Regions from separate parts of the Pigmentiphaga sp. CHJ604 genome, predicted to be linked through region 2. Evidence: predicted binding sites of a transcription regulator. Region 2 holds the regulator's gene; each other region holds the start of a gene.

Region 1 (4,176 bases), 1.5 Mb from region 2:
TACGACCCCGACGGCCACCTGCGCCTCTTCGCCCGCCACAATGCCGGCGTCGACGCCCTGGCCAGCGACATTCGCCAATTGTTGTAACCCCCCCTACGCGCTGACGCGCGCCCTGGATGGTGAGCCCCCAGCCGCTACGCGGCAGCCCCCCGAGGGGGCCTGGGCCCGCCTTGGGGCGGCTCGGCGCCGGGCCCAGGGGGCGAAACCGGCGGACTGGCGGAGCCAGATCCGCGGTTTCCTGGGTCTAGGGAAAGCATCGTGGACTGAAGCACGGTTGCTACCGCTGGCAGCCAGCGATAGCACCGGTGCCGCAACCCAAGAAACGGGTACTAGACCCAGGATGCGGTGGATCCGGCTTTGCCGGTCCACCCGCATCGCCCCCTGGGGGGCGCGCGTCAGCGCGTAGGGGGGAGCATAAAAAAACGGGACACCGAAGGTGTCCCGTGGAATATCCGCCTCAAGTGGGGGGGAGGGAGGAGAAAAGCAGAGGCGGATGTATCGGCTGGTACCGGCAGACTGCGCCGGAAGAAACGTCGAGCGGGGGGAAGCCCGACATTCCGACACGAGGGCGTTGCACCCAAAGCGTGTCCCACCTGATGGTTAGTCCACGCCCAGGCGGGGAAGTTCACCCGCCACCCGTGTTTCCACGTAAATTTCCGCCATTTCTGTAACGTGATGTGACCGGTGCCGGCACCGGCATGGCAAGTGGCCCCACCGCGGCGGCGCTGCCCCCCAAGGGGGCGCTTTTCATCTTGGGGCGGCCCGGCGATGAAAAATGGCCCCCACGCTTGCCGCGTCGCGGCGGCGCTGCCCCCCAAGGGGGCATTTTTCATCTTGGGGCGGCCCGGCGATGAAAAAGGCGGAGCCGGTCGCGTTCCGGCATCCGCCTTGGATCCGCGCCCAGCGGCGCGGGGATGCTTGCGAGCTCAGGCGTATTCGGCCAGCGCTCCGCGCATCTTGGTCATGGCGCGGGCCTCGATCTGCCGGATGCGCTCGGCGGACACACCGAATTCGTCCGCGAGTTCCTGCAGGGTGGCGCCGCCTTCGTCCTTCAGCCAGCGCGCCTCGATGATGCGGCGCGACCGCTCGTCCAGGCTATCCAGGGCTTGCAACAGTCCGCTGCCGTGCAGTTCGTCGCGGCGGCGTTCTTCGAGGATGGCGCTGGGCTCGTGCTGGCCCTCGTCCGACAGGTAGGCGATGGGGGCGAAATCGTTTTCGCCGTCATCGGTGCCACGGCCTTCCAGGGCCATGTCCTGCCCGTACAGGCGCACTTCCATCTCGGTCACGTCCTGCGGCCGCACGTTCAGGCTGGCGGCGATTTCCTCGACCTGCTCCGGCGTGAGCGCATGCGAGTCCGGTTTCAGGCTGCGCAGGTTGAAGAACAGCTTGCGCTGGGCCTTGGTGGTCGCCACCTTGACCAGGCGCCAGTTCTTCAGGATGTACTCGTGGATCTCGGCCTTGACCCAATGGATGGCGAAGGAGACCAGCCGTACGCCGCGGTTGGGGTCGAAGCGCTTGACGGCCTTCATCAGGCCGACGTTGCCTTCCTGGATCAGGTCGGCGTGCGGCAATCCGTAGCCCAGGTATTGGCGGGCGATGGCCACCACCAGGCGCAGGTGCGACAGCACCAGTTCGCGGGCGGCGTTGAGGTCCTGCTTTTCCTGGTAGCGCAGGGCCAGGTCGTGTTCCTGCTCGGCCGTCAGCACCGGCAGGCGGTTGACGGCGCCGATATAGGCTTCGATCGTGCCAAGGGCGCCCGGGTTGGCGATGGCCAGGGCCAGCGCGCCCGGACCGCTTGTGGCGGGTGCGAGGACGTTGGACTGATTCGACGAACGTTTCATAAACGGCTTACCTCCATGTCTGAAGGTTAGCACTCTCGAACAAAGAGTGCTAATGGGTGTTTTTGATGGGTGCGATAAAGCGATTCGATCGCTGTGCAATGCAGCACGGCGAGCGGACCCGGTCGGGACGGCGCCGGAGGGGAGCCGATGGGGACCGGGCTTGGGCGGGCGATCAGGGTTTCATACTGCATAGACCATGAAATCGGCGTATCGTTCGCGGAAACCTGCATTTTCCGACCTTCTATATTGATGCGTCCCCAATAAACATGGCCCGCCTTCCCCGCCTGTACGCTCCGGATCTTCCCCATCTCGCCCAGGCCCGTTTCACGGTTCCCCTGTCGGCGGGGGGCGACGGCGGCGCCATGCTGGACCAGGTGGCCGCCTGGCTGGAGGCCGACGCCCGGCAGCACGGCGTGGCCGTTCACGGGTGGGCGCTTACTTTCGATCAACTGTTGCTGCTGGCCACGCCCTCGGGCCCAGGCGGGATTTCGGCCGTGATCCAGTCCCTGGGACGCCGCCTGGCCGCCCGATTACATATAGGCAGGGTCTTTGCCGGCCGGTTCCGCTCCACGCTGGTCGAGCCGGGCGCCTGGGTGCTGCCCTGCCTGATCTGGCTCGAGACGGTCCCGCTGCGCCAGGGGCTGGCCGGCGATGCGGAACTGTGGCGCTGGTCCTCGGCCCCGGCGCACGTGGGGGCCGCGGCGGCGGGGCTGCTGCACGACCATGCCGACTATTGGGCCTGCGGCAATACGCCGTTCGACCGGCAGGCCAACTACCGCGCCAGAATGGCCGAGGGCGTGGCGCCCTCGGCGGCGCAGCGCATCGAACAGGCGCTATACGGCCAATGGGCCTTGGGTGGGCCGGCCTTCGTGCAGTCGCTCGAGGGCACCAGCAGCCGGCGCGCCGCGGCCAGCAAGCGGGGGAGGCCCCGGAAGCAGCCGCGAGCAGAGGATGAAAACGCACGGTAATGGTGCGACCCCAATTTAATTTCCTCGATTTGTAGCCTGGATAATAATTGGGGACGTTCCCCTTTTTATTTTTCTTGCGGCCCCTGGTGCGCCGCAGTATCGTCGTTTTCCCCCTGGCGCTGCTCCTGTGCGCGCCGGGTCCGGAATTCCCGATGTCCAGTACCCGGATTCGTGCCCGGCACGCGAGTCCTCCAGCGGAGCGCACCATGCCCCTATCCAGCCAGGATCACCTCTCGGCCCCGTCGTCCCGGACGGCCGTCATCGACGCTTCGCGCATCGGCCTGCCCGCGCCGCGCCAGCCGGACGCCCAGGGCCTGTACGACCCGTCCAACGAACACGACGCCTGTGGCGTGGGTTTCGTGGCCCACATCAAGGGCCAGAAAAGCCATTCCATCATCCAGCAGGGCCTGAAGATCCTCGAGAACATCGACCACCGCGGCGCGGTGGGCGCCGATCCCCTCATGGGCGATGGCGCCGGCATCCTGATCCAGATCCCCGATGCGCTGTACCGCGAGGAAATGGCCGCCCAGGGCGTGGTCCTGCCCGCTCCCGGGGAATACGGGGTGGCGATGGTGTTCCTGCCCCAGGAAATAGGGTCGCGGCTGGCCTGTGAGGCCGAGCTCGAGCGCGCCGTGCGCGCCGAGGGCCAGGTGGTGCTGGGCTGGCGCGACGTGCCCATCGACAAGGACATGCCGATGTCGCCCAACGTGAAGAGCATGGAACCGGTCATCCGGCAGCTCTTCATCGGCCGGGGCGGCGACGTCATGGTGCCCGACGCGCTCGAGCGCAAGCTGTATGTCATCCGCAAGATGGCCTCGCACGCCATCCAGAAGATGCACCTGAAGCACGGCAAGGAATACTTCGTGCCGTCCATCTCCAGCCGCACCGTGGTCTACAAGGGCCTGCTGCTGGCCGACCAGGTGGGCCGCTACTACCGCGACCTGGCCGACGCGCGCGCCGTCACGGCGCTGGCCCTGGTGCACCAGCGTTTCTCCACCAACACCTTCCCCGCCTGGCCGCTGGCCCACCCCTATCGCCTGATCGCCCACAACGGCGAGATCAACACGGTCAAGGGCAACTTCAACTGGCTGCGCGCCCGCGAAGGCGTGATGCAGTCGCCGGTGCTGGGCGAGGACCTGAAGAAGCTCTATCCCATCGTCTACGAAGGCCAGTCCGACACCGCCACGTTCGACAACTGCCTCGAACTGCTGGTCATGTCCGGCTATTCCATCTCGCACGCCATGATGATGATGATTCCCGAGGCCTGGGAACAGCATGCCGAGATGGACGAGGCGCGCCGTGCCTTCTATGAATACCATGCCGCGATGATGGAACCCTGGGACGGCCCGGCCGCCATCGCCTTCACC
Region 2 (4,176 bases):
CTCGCCCAGTTCGCGCAGCTGGGTCAGGGTGGCGGGTACGCCGTTGATGTAGCCGCGGCTGCGGCCCTGGGCATCGATGACTCGCCGCAGCACCAGGCTGTCGGTGTCCAGCTCGCGTTCGGCCAGCCAGTCCAGCAGGGCCGGCGGAACGTCGAACACCGCGCTGACCTCGGCCCGGCTGGCGCCTTCCCGCAGCACCGACGCATCGGCGCGTTCGCCCAGGGCCAGCGCCAGCGCATCGATCAGGATCGACTTGCCGGCGCCCGTTTCGCCGGAGAAAACGGTGAAGCCGGGGCCGAATTCGACCTCGGTCTGGTCGACGATCACGAAATCGTTGATGTGCAGGGCGCGCAGCATACGAATGGGGCCGGTGGAAGGGGCGGGAAAGACTAGTCGATCGCGGTGCCGGAAATCTGGTTCCAGTGCAGCTTGCGCCGCAGGGTGGAAAAATAACTGTATCCGGCCGGGTGCAGGAAGCGGATGGTATGTTCGGCGCGTTTCACCAGGACGCGGTCGCCTTCCTGCAGCGACGACCAGCTTTGCATGTCGAAGTGCACGCTGGCGCTTTCGTCGCGGCCCCCCGGAGAGCGGGTGAGGGTGATGTCTATCGTGCAGTCGTCCGGGATCGCGATCGGCCGGTTCGACAGCGCCTGCGGCGCCACCGGCACCAGCACCAGCCCGCGCAGCGACGGATGCAGGATGGGGCCGTTGGCCGACAGCGCGTAGGCCGTCGATCCCGTGGGCGTGGCGATGATCAGGCCGTCGGCGCGTTGCTTGGACATGTACAGGCCATCCACCTGCACCGTGACTTCCAGCATGCCGCCCAGGCCGGCCCGGCTCAGCACCACGTCGTTCAAGGCCAGCGCCGAGACCAGCGTGGTTTCGCCCCGGATGACGCTGCAGGCCAGCAGGGTGCGGGTTTCCGACTCGAACTGGCCGTCGAGGATGCCGGCGATGGCGGTGCCGGCATCCTCGATGGGGACGTCGGTGATGAATCCCAGCCGGCCGTGGTTGATTCCCACCACCGGCACGTCCCAGGGCGCCAGCTGCCGCGCCACCCCCAGCATCGTGCCGTCGCCCCCCATGACGATGGCCAGCGACGCGCGCTGCCCGATCTCCTCGACGGTGGCGGAGGGGTAGTCCAGGACGCCGATATTGGTGGCGGTGTCCTTCTCGAACACGACCTCGCGTCCGGCATCGCGCAGCATCTGCGCGACCGCGCGCAACGGCGCGGCGATGCCGGTATCGTGGTATTTGCCGACGAGGGCGACGATGGGAAAATGCATGCAGGCATTATATGAGGGGAGACCCCCCAACGGGGCCCCATGTGGTCCTTTTTGCCATTCCCAATACTCAATCCGTTCACCCACCTTGAACGCCGTTCCTCTAAAGAACCCCGGCCCCCATCAGCCTGGCAGTTGCCAGGGCACCGCGGATCCGGCTCCGCCGGTCCGCCAGTGCCGCCCCCCCGGGGGGGCGCGCGTAAGCGCGTAGGGGGGGTACAATCCCTTTATGGACGATCGCGCACGTACATTGTTGAAAGCTCTCATCGAGCGTTACATCACCGACGGACAGCCTGTCGGTTCGCGCACGCTCTCCAAGGTCTTCGACCTGTCGCCGGCCACGATCCGCAACGTCATGGCCGACCTCGAGGACCATGGCCTGATCCACAGCCCCCATACTTCCGCCGGGCGCGTCCCCACTCCCCGGGGCTACCGGATGTTCGTCGACTCGCTGTTGACGGTGCAGCCCTACGAAGTCTCCGAGGCCACCCACATCCAGACCCTGCTGCCTTCGGCCGAACCCCAGCGCGTCATCGCGGCCGCGGCTTCGCTGCTGTCCAAGCTGACCCAGTTCGCCGGCGTGGTGATGTCGCCCAAGCGCAGCCAGATGTTCCGCCAGATCGAGTTCATCCGGCTGTCCGACACCAGGGTGCTCCTGATCATCGTGACGCCCGAGGGCGACGTGCAGAACCGCATGCTGATGGTCCAGCGGGATTATTCCTCGGCCGAGCTGACCGAGGCGGCCAATTTCTTCAACCAGCATTTCAGCGGCAAGTCGTTCGAGGACGTGCGCCAGATCCTCCAGCGGGAACTGAGCCAGTTGCGCGAGGACATCTCCCGGCTGATGGAGCTGGCGGTGGATGCCAGCGCCGAGGCGGCCACCGAGGACGACAGCGTCGTCATCTCGGGTGAATTGAACCTGTTGGGCGTGTCCGACATCACCGCCGACATGGACAAGCTGCGGAGGATGTTCGAGCTGTTCGAGAAAAAGACCGACCTGATGCAGTTGCTGGACGTCTCGAGCCGGGCGCAGGGCGTCCAGATCTACATCGGCGGCGACTCGCAGCTTGTGCCGATGGAAGAGGTCAGCGTCATCACGGCGCCCTACGGGGTGGACGGCAAGGTCGTGGGGACCCTGGGCGTGATCGGCCCCACCCGGATGTCGTACGAGCGGGTGATTCCCATCGTCGACATCACCGCGCGGCTGTTGTCCAACGCGTTGAGCCATCATTGAGCCGGCGTCCGCCGGCAACGGCCGGGGGCATCTCCGCCCCGCGCCGTTCCTCCCGCCATTCCTGAGACCCGCACACGCCACGCATGCGTTTCCTTCCCGAGCCGCCGCCGTCTTCCCTCCATCCCACCCGCACCGGCCTGCTGCTGGTCAACCTGGGCACGCCCGACGCGCCTACTGCCTCCGCGGTCCGCCGCTACCTGGCCGAGTTCCTGTCCGATCCCCGGGTAGTCGAGATTCCGCGCCTGGTCTGGCTGCCCATCCTGTACGGCCTGGTCCTGACCCTGCGGCCGCGCGACGCGGCGGCGCGCTACGCCTCGGTGTGGACGTCCGAGGGCTCCCCGCTCCTGGCCTGGAGCCGCCGCCAGGCCGAGGGGCTGTCGCGCGAACTGTCCGACCGCGGGCTGGGCGTGGAAGTGGCGCTGGCCATGCGCTATGGCAATCCGTCGCTCGAGGCGGGCATCGCCGCGTTGCGCGAGAACGGCTGCGAGCGCATCCTGGTCCTGCCGCTCTATCCGCAGTACGCGGCCAGCACGACCGCCGCGGTATCCGACGCCGTGGGCGCCTGCCTGGCGCGGCTGCGCAACGTGCCCGAGATCCGGTACGTGCGCGATTTCCACGCCGACCCGGGCTATATCGAGGCGATGGCCGTCCGCATCCTGGATTTCTGGCGCGACAAGGGCCGGGGCCGGAAACTGGTGCTGAGCTTCCATGGCCTGCCCAAGCGTTCCATCGCGCTGGGGGATCCGTATCACCAGCAATGCCTGGAAACCGGCCGCCTGCTGGCCGAGCGGCTGGGCCTGTATGCCGAACAGGTCGAGATTACGTTCCAGAGCCGTTTCGGCGCCGCCGAGTGGCTCCAGCCATATACTGAACCCCGGCTGAAGGAACTGGCGAAAAGCGGCGTGTCCGACGTGGACGTGTTCTGCCCGGGCTTCGTCGCCGATTGCATCGAAACCCTGGAAGAGATCGCGATGCAGGGCAAGGAAGCCTTCCTGCTGGCGGGGGGCCGGCAACTACGCTACATCGACGCGTTGAACGACTCGCCGGCGTGGATAGGGGCCTTGGCAGACCTGGCCGAGCGCCACATGCAAGGCTGGACCACCCGCTCCGAGGCCCGCCAGCCCGCCGACGCGGCGCATGCAGCCGTCTTGCTGCAGCGCAAGAACGACAAGACGCCGGCGACCGACCGGTAATGTGATGGAAGAACTACGTATCGACAAATGGCTGTGGGCGGCACGGTTCTACAAGACCCGTACGCTGGCCCAGGAAGCGGTCGAGGCAGGGCAGGTGAAGGTGTCCGGCGAACGGGTCAAGCCCTCGCGCGCCGTGCGTCCCGGCGACATCCTGCAAATCCGCGCCGGAGACCAGGATTGGGAGGTCCTGGTCCGAGCCCTGTCCACCCAGCGCGGCCCGGCGGTCTTCGCGCGCACCCTGTACGACGAGACCCAGCAAGGCATGAAACGCCGCCTGGAAGCCATCGAACTGCGCCGCCAGAACGCCGACCCCGCCGCGACCCTGAAAGGCCGCCCCACCAAGCAAGACCGCCGCAAGATCGAGAGGTTTAGAACCCCCAATTGAGGACCCCCCCTACGCGCTAACGCGCGCCCCCCAGGGGGCGAAACCGGCGGACCGGCAAAGCCGGATCCGCGGTTTCCTGGG
Region 3 (4,176 bases), 910 kb from region 2:
CCGGGTCCCATCGGCCGTACCGTGGGCATTGCCGCGTGGCTGCTGCTGGCGGCCATGACCTGGTACGTGTTCGGCGTGCACCGCCCGTCCATGTCCGAGGCGCCGCTGCTGCTGGGACTGGCCTGCATTCCGCTGGCGCTGGCCACCGTGGCCACGCTCAGCGGCGGCAACCGCATGGGTTCGCTGGCCGTGCTGACCATGGCGGCCATCGTCATCTATCACTCCAACGCCGGGCGCGGCCCTTTCTTCCTGCGCGGCTTCCTGCCGGGCGAGCCCCTGCTGCTTGCCCAGTGCTATCTCGTGTCGGTCGCCATGCTGCAGGTCTTCGTGCGGGTGCTGACCCGTGGCATCCGGCGCCCGCGCACGGCCGGCGCGGACGGCACCGGCGGCCGCGAGACCCTGTACCGGCTGGATCTCGCCTCCGGCACCATCGTCTGGGACGCGCCGCCCGACGCCCGCCCCGGCCCCGGGACCCTGGATGAAGTGCTGCGGCAGGTCCATCCGGACGACCGCCAGGGCTTGCGGGACCGCCTGCGCGCCGCCGACGGGACGCCGGGGCTGGAGCGCCCCTTCCCCTTCCGCCTGGCGACCGCGCCCGATCAGTGGACGACGGTCGTCGACCTGAACCGGGGGGCCATGATGGGGCCCGACGGCGCTTTCATCATCGGCAGCTGGCGGCTGCCCACCCCGCACCACGGCGCATAAGGGAAACCATGATCCAGCTTGCCCTGCTTCTGTTCGGCGCCGGCTTCGTCCGCAGGAACATCCACCTGCTGCTACTGATCGGCTTCGCCTGGGCCGCCCTGGGCGTGGTCATCACCCTGGACGGCGTGGACGGCGCGCGCTACTTCCCGCTGACGCTCTTCGGCGCGCTGCTGCTGGTGGAAAGCCTGGTCACGCTGACGGTCGCCGGCAGCGGCATGGGCGCCCAGAAGGCCGTGCTGGCCTTCAAGGGCGGCATCTTCCTGCTGGTCGCGCTGCTGATCCTGGCCGGCGGCTCCATCAGCAACCTGCTGCTGGCCATCATCCTGGGCCTGGCCTACTTCGTGCTGGGCGTGTTCCAGATCGCCTCGGCCTGGGTGCTGCGCTACGACCGCTGGCGCCTGTCCGTGCTGGGCGGCTGCGCCCAGGTCCTGTTCGGCCTGTTCCTGTTCCAGCCCTATCCCACCCACTACGCCGGCACGGTCTCCTACTTCATCGGCGTCACCATGCTGGTCGCCGGCATCAACACCATGCGGGTGGCCGCCCGCGCCCGCAAGCTGAGCGAGCAGTCATCCATGTTCGACCTGCTGGCGCCGGCCGACCTGCGCGGGGCCGGCGCCAGCCCGCCGCCTGCCCGGCAGCCGGCGCCGGCGGGCCCCTTGACCGTCCACGTCTGGACCCCCGAAGGCTCGGCCAAGGACAAGACCGTGTCGCGGCCGGTATTCAACCGCTACATCGCCGCCGTCGACGTGCAGGGCGTGATATCGACCGGACATGCCGCCATGGAAGTGCCGCCGTCGACCTACATCAGCCTGTATCCCGCGGTCGACATCGACCGCTCGCCCTCCGAGTTCTTCAACGTATTGAAGGCGGTCAAGGAAAACGACGTGCCGGGCAAGTTCCAGCCCGACTACGCGACCGAGTCCAAGGCCTGGTGTCCGTCGAACTGGCAGGTCAGGTTCGAGCGGTACGACTACGGGAAACTCCAGGCCTTCTGGCAGCGCTACCGCGACCAGGAAATCTATAACCTCACGCGGCGCAACTGCTCCAGTTCGGTCTCGTACGCGCTGGAGTCCGCCCTGGACGGCGTGCTGGACGACCGCAGCCGCAGCGTGCGGCAGGTGCTGCGCACCCTGCTGATGCCCGAATTGTGGATTGCCGCGCAGGTGCGCCAGCGCGCCCAGGTCATGGCCTGGACCCCCGGCCTGACGCTGGACTACAGCCGCGCGCTGCGCGCGGTCGTCCATCCCGTCCAGCAATCCTGGTTCTCGCGCTTCCTGGCGGCCGCCACGCGCATGACCTCGCGCAGCGGCGCCTGAGCCGTGCCTGGGGGGCGGCCCATCGGACCGCGCTGTCTATATGACAAGAAGGACCGGGCTAGGGCTGTCCCGTATACCCTGCCCCTTGAAAGCCCCCTGTCCCATCCCTATAATTAGCACTCGATTGCATAGAGTGCTAACAACGCTGCCTGGGCAGCGTCCCGGCCTCCGGCAACAGGCTCAAGCGCCGCGTTTCGACGCGGCACCGGCCGAATAACGGCTTTCCAGCCTCTTTTTCTGACAAATAGACGTCAACTTCGAACATCAGGAGTTTGTATGGCCCTCCGTCCCCTGCACGATCGCGTGATCGTCAAGCGCCTGGACAACGAGCGTAAAACCGCGTCCGGCATCGTCATTCCCGACAGCGCTGCCGAAAAGCCCGACCAGGGTGAAGTGCTGGCCGTCGGCCCGGGCAAGAAGACCGAGGACGGCAAGGTGCTGCCGGTCGACGTCAAGGTCGGCGACAAGGTCCTGTTCGGCAAGTACGCCGGCCAGGCCGTGAAGGTCGACGGCGACGAACTGCTCGTCATCCGCGAAGAAGAAATCCTGGCGGTGATCCAGTAAGCCCTCGCGGCCCGCTGTCCGATCCCCCGGCATTCAACACCATCATCCAAGGAATTTCGTAAATGGCTGCCAAACAAGTCCAGTTCGGTGATGACGCCCGCGCCCGCGTCGTCCGTGGCGTGAACGTCCTCGCCAACGCCGTCAAGGTCACCCTCGGTCCCAAGGGCCGCAACGTGGTCCTGGAGCGCTCCTTCGGCGCCCCCACCGTCACCAAGGACGGCGTGTCCGTCGCCAAGGAAATCGAACTGAAGGACAAGTTCGAGAATCTGGGCGCCCAGCTCGTCAAGGAAGTGGCTTCCAAGACCAGCGACAACGCCGGTGACGGCACCACCACCGCCACCGTGCTGGCCCAGGCCATCGTGCACGAAGGCCAGAAGTACGTGACCGCCGGCCTGAACCCGATGGACCTGAAGCGCGGCATCGACAAGGCCGTCGCCGCCGCCATCGAAGAGCTGAAGAAGATCAGCAAGCCCTGCTCGTCGAGCAAGGAAATCGCCCAGGTCGGCTCGATCTCGGCCAACAGCGATTCGTCGATCGGCCAGATCATCGCCGACGCGATGGAAAAAGTGGGCAAGGAAGGCGTCATCACCGTCGAAGACGGCAAGTCGCTGGAAAACGAACTGGACGTCGTCGAAGGCATGCAGTTCGACCGCGGCTACCTGTCGCCCTACTTCATCAACAACCCCGACAAGCAAGTCGCGGCCCTGGACGATCCCTTCGTCCTGATCCACGACAAGAAGATCAGCAACATCCGCGAACTGCTGCCCGTGCTGGAGCAAGTCGCCAAGGCCAGCCGCCCGCTGCTGATCATCGCTGAAGACGTCGACGGCGAAGCCCTGGCCACCCTGGTGGTCAACAACATCCGTGGCATCCTGAAGACCACCGCCGTCAAGGCTCCGGGCTTCGGCGACCGCCGCAAGGCCATGCTGGAAGACATCGCCATCCTGACCGGCGGCACCGTGATCTCGGAAGAGACCGGCCTGTCGCTGGAAAAGGCCACCCTGCAAGAGCTGGGCCAGGCCAAGCGCATCGAAGTGGCCAAGGAAAACACCACGATCATCGACGGCGCCGGCGACAGCAAGGCCATCGAGGCCCGCGTCAAGCAGATCCGCACCCAGATCGAAGAAGCGACCTCGGACTACGACCGTGAGAAGCTGCAAGAGCGCGTGGCCAAGCTGGCCGGCGGTGTTGCCGTGATCAAGGTCGGCGCTGCCACCGAAGTCGAAATGAAGGAAAAGAAGGCTCGCGTCGAAGACGCCCTGCACGCCACGCGTGCCGCGGTGGAAGAAGGCGTGGTGCCCGGCGGCGGCGTGGCCCTGCTGCGCGCCAAGCAAGCCATCAAGGACACCAAGGGTGCCAACGCCGACCAGGACGCCGGCATCAAGATCGTCCTGCGCGCCATTGAAGAGCCGCTGCGCACCATCGTCGCCAACGCCGGCGACGAGCCCAGCGTCATCGTCAACAACGTGCTGAACGGCAAGGGCAACTACGGCTACAACGCCGCCACCGGCGAATACGGCGACATGGTCGAAGCCGGCGTGCTGGACCCCACCAAGGTCACCCGCACCGCCCTGCAGAACGCCGCCTCGGT

What was found. Region 2 encodes HrcA, which represses chaperone genes, less so after heat shock. Its sites were predicted from a motif close to TTAGCACTCNNNNNNNNNGAGTGCTAA; they were not measured.
Region 1: a site for HrcA is predicted at 1,868-1,894, ahead of rpoH (RNA polymerase sigma factor RpoH). Genes of this name have one in related genera too.
Region 3: a site for HrcA is predicted at 2,135-2,161, ahead of groES (co-chaperone GroES). Genes of this name have one in related genera too.

What each region holds. Positions count from the first base shown of each region.
Region 1 covers NZ_CP136998.1:5,313,375-5,317,550, reverse strand. Annotated here, with positions in the region: gene R4823_RS25535 (SCO family protein) at 1-87, shown strand, start outside; gene rpoH (RNA polymerase sigma factor RpoH) at 927-1,841, opposite strand; gene R4823_RS25525 (hypothetical protein) at 2,108-2,809, shown strand; gene R4823_RS25520 (glutamate synthase-related protein) at 3,016-4,176, shown strand, end outside.
Region 2 covers NZ_CP136998.1:3,814,412-3,818,587, reverse strand. Annotated here, with positions in the region: gene recN (DNA repair protein RecN) at 1-357, opposite strand, end outside; gene R4823_RS18360 (NAD kinase) at 390-1,286, opposite strand; gene hrcA (heat-inducible transcriptional repressor HrcA) at 1,513-2,517, shown strand; gene hemH (ferrochelatase) at 2,601-3,710, shown strand; gene R4823_RS18345 (S4 domain-containing protein) at 3,715-4,095, shown strand.
Region 3 covers NZ_CP136998.1:4,723,046-4,727,221, forward strand. Annotated here, with positions in the region: gene R4823_RS22690 (MASE1 domain-containing protein) at 1-705, shown strand, start outside; gene R4823_RS22695 (MFS transporter) at 714-2,021, shown strand; gene groES (co-chaperone GroES) at 2,298-2,585, shown strand; gene groL (chaperonin GroEL) at 2,648-4,176, shown strand, end outside.